One region of the Streptomyces sp. CNS606 genome, then DNA from elsewhere that is predicted to be linked to it. Evidence: riboswitches for the same ligand, from Rfam matches in the RefSeq annotation. Region 1 holds a riboswitch; each other region holds the start of a gene.
What was found. Region 1 has a riboswitch for cobalamin ahead of cobN (cobaltochelatase subunit CobN). Riboswitches for the same ligand answer to the same signal wherever they lie in the genome.

Region 1 (2,193 bases):
AGGTGACCAGGCCGGCCGCTCCGGTCTCCGCCGACGCGGCGGCCGCCGAAGCCGACGCGAGTCCCGGCACGACGACGCCGCGCCACGGGGTGACGCGGAGTACGCCGCTGCCCCGGGTGAGCGCCAGGTCGGCGAGCAGGCGCGCCTGGTCGGACGTGAGGGTTCCCAGTGGCGCGGTCACGCACAGGACGGCATGCCCGCCCCCGGGCGCCACGACCACGCCGGGCGCGGGTCCCGCCCCTTCGACGTGCGCGCCCGGGGTTGCGCGGCCCGCCCCGGCGGCGTCGCGCACGCGTGGGGCGCCGGCGTCGTGCCCGCCACCGGTGGCGGGGCCCGCGCCCGGTACGGGGGACGGCCGTCCGAAACGGGTGCGCAGCGCCTCGGTGACGGCGGCGGCCGTGTCCGGGGCGTCGGAGAAGCGCCAGGCGCCGGTGCCGAGGGCGAGGAAGGTCTGTGCGGCGTACAGCGCGGCGCCCGGAGCGTCCGCCGCCGGGACGGTGACCGCCGCGCCGGAGGTGCCGACCCGGACCACGGCCGTGGCGGACGCGTCCGCCGGGCCGTCGGCACCCGGCGCGGGCGTCGCCGCCGTCACCGTCACGTCGGCACCCAGCGCGGCGACGTCGCCGCGGCCGTCGTCGAAGGCGAAGAGGAAGCGCCCGGAAAGACCGGCTGCCCCCGGGTCGGCGCACAGCAGGCGGTCCAACTCGCGGACCCACGGCCGGACGTCGGCGTGCCCGCGGGCGTCCAGGCCGGACAGCGGGGTGGCCACCACGTTGCGCACCCGTTCGTGCGCGGCGGAGGGCAGCAGTCCCGCCTCCCGCAGCCGGGCGGCGAGTTCGGCGCCGCAGCCGGCGGCGAGTCCGCGGAGCTGGACGTTGCCACGCGAGGTGAGGTGGAGGGCGCCGTCGCCGAGACGGTCCGCCGTGTCGGCGAGCAGGTGTGCCTGGGCGGCGGTGAGCGCACCGCCGGGCACCCGTACCCGTGCCAGGGCGCCGTCGTCCGCGGCGTGCAGCCGCAGCGCGCCCGGGCAGGCGTCGTCGCGGCCCCGGACGGGGGCCGTGACGGGGGCAGGGCTCGCTGAGGTGCGGCCACGGGGCGTCGGCATCGCGGCGAGCATACAGACGGAAGGCGCCCGGACCGTATGCCCCGGATCACGGCTCGGAGCACCTGCGTTGCGCTTACGATGCTGGTCGGCGGGTCGTACGCCCGTCATCGCCGTTGACGGCGACAGGGGAGGAAGCCCGGTGCGATTCCGGCGCGGTCCCGCCACTGTGAGTCCGGTGCCAAGGAACCGGACGAGCCAGGAACTCCCGCCGTCCGACACCGCCCGGGGCGTGGACACCCCGAGGAAGGCTTCACGTCGCATGCCGCTTTCGCCCGCGGAACGAGACCCGCAGCCCGCCGACTCCCCCGGATCCGCACCCGACTCCTCCGGCTCCCCGGCCGTCCTGCTGCTGTCGACGTCAGACACCGACCTGCTCAGCGCCCGCGCGGCCGGCGGTCCCGTGCGCTACCGCTTCGCCAACCCCTCCCGCCTGGACCTGGACGACCTGCCGGGGCTCCTGGACGGCACCGGCCTGGTCGTCGTCCGGCTGCTGGGCGGGCTGCGGGCCTGGGAGGACGGGCTGGACGCGCTGCTCGCCGGGGACCGGCCGGTGGTGGTGCTGACCGGTGAACAGGCCCCGGACGCCCAGCTGATGGCGGCGTCGACGGTGCCCGTCGGGATCGCCGCCGAGGCGCACCGCTACCTCGCGCACGGCGGTCCCGGCAACCTCGAGCAGCTCGCGCGGTTCCTGTCCGACACAGTGCTGCTCACCGGACACGGCTTCGAGCCGCCCGCCGCCGCGCCGACCTGGGGCCCGCTGGAACGCACGGCCCCCGCACCCGCCGACGGCGCCCCCACGGTCGCCGTCCTCTACTACCGGGCGCACCACATGAGCGGCAACACCGCCTTCGTGGAGGCGTTGTGCGCTGCGCTGGAGGAGGCGGGTGCCCGCGCGCTCCCCCTGTACGTGGCGTCCCTGCGTGCTCCCGAGCCGGAGCTGATCGACGCACTGCGCGCGGCCGACGCGATCGTCACCACCGTGCTGGCGGCGGGCGGCACCCGCCCCGCCGAGGCGTCGGCGGGCGGCGACGACGAGTCCTGGGACGCGGGCGCGCTCACCTCGCTGGACGTGCCGATCCTCCAGGCGC
Region 2 (2,193 bases), on a different contig from region 1:
TCGGCGGCAGCACGGCGGAGATCCCGATGATCGGTGAGATCGGTTACATCGGCCTCACCGCCTTCGTGCTGAACGCGGTCGTCACGGTCGTCCTGACGGTGATCCTGCGGGCCGCCAAGGTCCCGGACGGGCGGGACGAGACCAAGCCGTCCGACTACCGCGCGGACGCCGGCGACCGGGGCGTGAAGGAGGAGCTGCCGGCTCCCACCGCCGCTCCCTGATCCACGGAACCCACCCGAGCACCCCACCGGCGGCACGGCCGCCGGTGGGGTGCTGCATGCTGGGGACATGGACGTGACGATCAGGGCGGCGCACGAGGCGGAGTACGGCGAGGTCGGAGACCTGACGGCCGACGCGTACCTGGAGGACGGGCTGCTCACCTACGGCGCGGAGGACCCGTACCTGGAGGTGCTGCGGAACGTGCCGCACCGCGCCGGGCACGCACAGGTCCTGGTCGCCGTGGACGCGGGCACCGGCGACCTGCTGGGCACCGTGACCTTCGTCGGGGACGGCGGGGAGTACGCGAACATCGCCCGGCCCGGCGAGGCCGAGTTCCGCATGCTGGCCGTGCACCGGAAGGGGCGGGGACGCGGCGTGGGCGAGGCGCTGGTGCGCGACTGCCTGGCACGCGCGCGGGCCCTCGGCCGGGAACGCGTGGTGCTCTCCACCGAGTCGAAGATGACGACCGCTCACCGCCTGTACGGGCGACTGCGGTTCGTGCGCACCCCGGCCCGCGACTGGGAGCCGATCCCCGGTCTGCCACTGTGGACCTTCGCGTTGGAGCTCGCCGACGACGAGGACTGACGGGCACGGCAATCCTACCAGCGACACAAGATGTTGGGGTGCTCGCGCGGAGCACCCCAACATGTATGCTCGTCCTCGCTGTCGCCGCAGGGGAATCCGGTGCGAATCCGGGACTGTCCCGCAACGGTGTGCGGCGTGCCGTGCCCTGCCTCCACGCGTCGAACGGGCCCCGGAACGCCGCGAGTCCGAGCACCTGCCGACGGCGTCGTACACGTCCGGGCCCCGTGGGATGGGCCGGCGGACGCGAGGTGACGCCGGCCCGCAACGGGTCGCCGCCTGCGCCCCGCCACGCCTCCCCACCGGCCCCCGCCGAGCGAGGGAGAGCACGTCACCGTGACCATCGCACCCGAGGCCGCAGCCGTCCCGGCGCCGTTCCCGGCGCCTTCCGGGCCGGATGCCGACAGCGCCCTGCTGGAGCGGCTGTTGACGGAGCTGACCGCCGACCTGCCCGCGACCGACGCCGCCCGGATCGGCGCGGCGGTACGGCGCGGACGGCACCCCGGATCGACCCACGCGGACCTGCGGTCGCTGGCCGTCGAGGCGGCGGCCGGACTCATCGGCGACGAACCGGAGTACGGGCGCCTGGCGGCCCGGCTGCTGACCCGCGCCGTGCGCGAGGAGGCCGCCGGCCAGGGCGCGACCTCATTCTCCGCCTCGGTCGCCGTCGGCCACCACGAAGGTCTGATCGCGGACTCCACCGCCGCATTCGTCAGCGCACACGCCGCACGCCTGGACGCCCTGGTCGACGCCGCCGTGGCGGACGGCGCCGACGACCGGTTCGGCTACTTCGGGCTGCGCACGGTCCACTCCCGCTACCTCCTGCGCCACCCCACGACCCGCCGGGTGGTCGAGACCCCGCAGCACTTCCTCCTGCGCGTCGCCTGCGGGCTGGCGGCGGACGACAGCGCGCGGGCCGTCGAGGAGGTCGCCGAGCTGTACCGGCTGACCAGCTCGCTGTCCTACCTGCCGTCCTCCCCGACGCTCTTCAACTCCGGCACCCGGCACCCGCAGATGTCGTCGTGCTACCTGCTGGACTCGCCGCTGGACGAACTGGACTCGATCTACGAGCGCTACCACCAGGTCGCCCGGCTCTCCAAGCACGCCGGCGGCATCGGTCTGTCCTGGTCCCGCGTCCGCGCCCGCGGCTCGCTCATCCGCGGCACGAACGGCCACTCCAACGGCATCGTGCCGTTCCTGCGCACGCTGGACGCCTCGGTCGCCGCGGTGAACCAGGGCGGCCGGCGCAAGGGCGCCGCCTGCGTCTACCTGGAGACCTGGCACGCCGACCTGGAGGAGTTCCTGGAGCTGCGGGACAACACCGGTGAGGAGGCCCGCCGCACCCACAACCTCAACCTCGCGCACTGGATCCCGGACGAGTTCATGCGCCGC
Region 3 (2,193 bases), on a different contig from region 1:
CGAGCCCCCCGAACGTCGAGGTGCTCCAGGCCGCCGCCACCGACCACCACGGCACCGCCACCCTCTGGCTGCCGCACGGCGGGCGCGGCGACCGGGGGGTCTCCTCGCTGGTGCGCCGCGAGGTCCACCGCAGCGCGGTCGACGTGTCCTGCCTGGCCCTGGACGAACTGGAGTTGCACGGGCTCACTCTCGTCAAGGTCGACGTGGACGGCAGCGAAGCGGCCGTGCTGCGCGGCGCGGAGGAGACGCTGCGCCGCGAACGGCCCGCGCTGTTCGTCGAGTTGGAGCAGCGTATCCAGCCGGTCGGACCGGTGCTGTCGTACCTGTCCGCGCTGGGCTACACGGGCTGGGTGCGGCCGGCCCGCCGGTGGCTGCCGCTGGCGTCGTTCGACCTCGCCGGGCACCAGGCCCGTACCGCGCACGTGGCCGAACACGGCCTGCTTCGCCGTTCTCTGGCCCCGCACCGCCGGTACGTCAACTCGGTGCTGTTCCTCCCGTCCGGGAGTCGGCCCGGAGCCGGGTGACCCCCGGCCTGCGACGGGGGCGCGCGGTGTGACGAACGTCCACCCGGAACCGCGGTCCGTCGGGCCGGCGATGGTTGTGGCGGTGAACTGCGGCGGTCTACTGTCGCAGGGCCTTGGTGTTCGGGAAACCGGTGCGGAACCGGTGCGGCCCTCGCCACTGTGATCGGGAAGTCCGGCTCCTCCCCCGTCGAGGGAAGCCACTGGCACGCCGCGGGAGACCGCGCGGGCCGGGAAGGCGGAGACCGGGCGGCATGACCCGTCAGCCAGGAGACCGGCCGGGGCGCGTCGTCCATCCACGAGGTGCTGGAGAGGTCTCACCCGACATGCACATAGCCGAGGGGTATCTGCCCCCGTGGCACGCGGTCGCCTGGAGCGCCGCCGCCGCTCCGTTCGTCGTCCACGGCGTCCGCACACTGACCCGCGAGGTCCGGGAACACCCGGAGTCCACCCTGCTGCTCGGCGCCTCCGGCGCCTTCACCTTCGTCCTGTCCGCCCTCAAGATCCCTTCCGTGACGGGAAGTTGCTCGCATCCCACGGGCACCGGCCTGGGCGCCATCCTGTTCCGGCCGCCGATCATGGCGGTACTGGGCACCCTCACCCTGCTCTTCCAGGCGCTGCTGCTGGCACACGGCGGCCTGACCACGCTGGGCGCCAACGCGTTCTCGATGGCGATCGTGGGGCCCTGGGCCGGGTACGGCGTCTACCGGCTGCTGCGGCGGAGCGGTGCGCCGCTGATGGCCGCGGTGTTCTGCGGCGCCTTCGTCGCCGACCTGAGCACGTACTGCGTCACCAGCGTCCAGCTCGCGCTGTCCTTCCCGGACCCGGCAACCGGGTTCGCCGGCGCCCTGGCGAAGTTCGGCGGGATCTTCGCCCTCACCCAGATCCCGCTGGCGGTGAGCGAGGGCCTGCTGACCGTGCTGGTGATGCGACTGCTGACGCGGTCCAGCGCGGGCGAGCTGCGGCGTCTCGGGGTGCTGACGAGGATCGCCGACCGGGCCGCCGCCGCACGGGGCGCGGACCGCACCGAGTCCGAGCAGGAGGAGACGGCCCGATGAAGCGCGACACACGGATCAACCTGCTGCTCGTCGCGGTCGTCGCGGCGCTCGCGGTGCTGCCGCTGGTCCTCGGTCCCGGCGACCACGAGGAGGAGCCGTTCGCGGGCGCCGACGCGCAGGCGGAGACGGCGATCACGGAGAACGCCCCGGACTACGAGCCCTGGTTCTCCCCCCTGTACGAACCGCCGTCCGGCGAGGTGGAGTCGGCGCTCTTCGCGCTGCAGGCGGCACTCGGCGCGGGCGTGCTGGCCTACTACTTCGGGCTGCGCCGCGGCCGGCGCCAGGGCGAGGCGCGGTCCGCGGCGGGCCCGGCGGGTGCTCCCGACCCGTCGGGCCCGTCCGCGGAGGAGGGGGCGGACGGCGGCCGCGACACGCCCGCCTCGGCCTGACCGACCGTGCTGCCCATCGACGCGGCGGCGCACAGCAGCCGCTGGCGCCACCGCCATCCCCTGGAGAAGGCGCTGCTCGGCCTCGGCCTCACGGTGCTGGCGATCAGCCTGCCACCGTGGCCCGGCGCGCCCCTGGTCGCGGCGGCGACCCTGGCCGTGCTGCTGGGCCCGGCCGGCGTGGCCGGGCGCGCGCTGTGGCGGGCCTTCCGGGTGCCGCTGGGCTTC

Region 2: it holds a riboswitch for cobalamin, as region 1 does, so the genes downstream of both, K304_RS0126280 (ribonucleoside-diphosphate reductase subunit alpha) here and cobN (cobaltochelatase subunit CobN) in region 1, are expected to answer to the same signal.
Region 3: it holds a riboswitch for cobalamin, as region 1 does, so the genes downstream of both, K304_RS0105120 (energy-coupling factor ABC transporter permease) here and cobN (cobaltochelatase subunit CobN) in region 1, are expected to answer to the same signal.

What each region holds. Positions count from the first base shown of each region.
Region 1 is NZ_KE384521.1:73,275-75,467, reverse strand. It holds gene cobG (precorrin-3B synthase) at 1-1,105, opposite strand, end outside; cobalamin riboswitch at 1,178-1,329, shown strand; gene cobN (cobaltochelatase subunit CobN) at 1,365-2,193, shown strand, end outside.
Region 2 is NZ_KE384522.1:359,389-361,581, forward strand. It holds gene mctP (monocarboxylate uptake permease MctP) at 1-221, shown strand, start outside; gene K304_RS0126275 (GNAT family N-acetyltransferase) at 289-804, shown strand; cobalamin riboswitch at 870-1,019, shown strand; gene K304_RS0126280 (ribonucleoside-diphosphate reductase subunit alpha) at 1,138-2,193, shown strand, end outside.
Region 3 is NZ_AUFD01000008.1:7,379-9,571, reverse strand. It holds gene K304_RS0105125 (FkbM family methyltransferase) at 1-524, shown strand, start outside; cobalamin riboswitch at 622-818, shown strand; gene K304_RS0105120 (energy-coupling factor ABC transporter permease) at 848-1,579, shown strand; gene K304_RS0105115 (energy-coupling factor ABC transporter substrate-binding protein) at 1,576-1,968, shown strand; gene cbiQ (cobalt ECF transporter T component CbiQ) at 1,975-2,193, shown strand, end outside.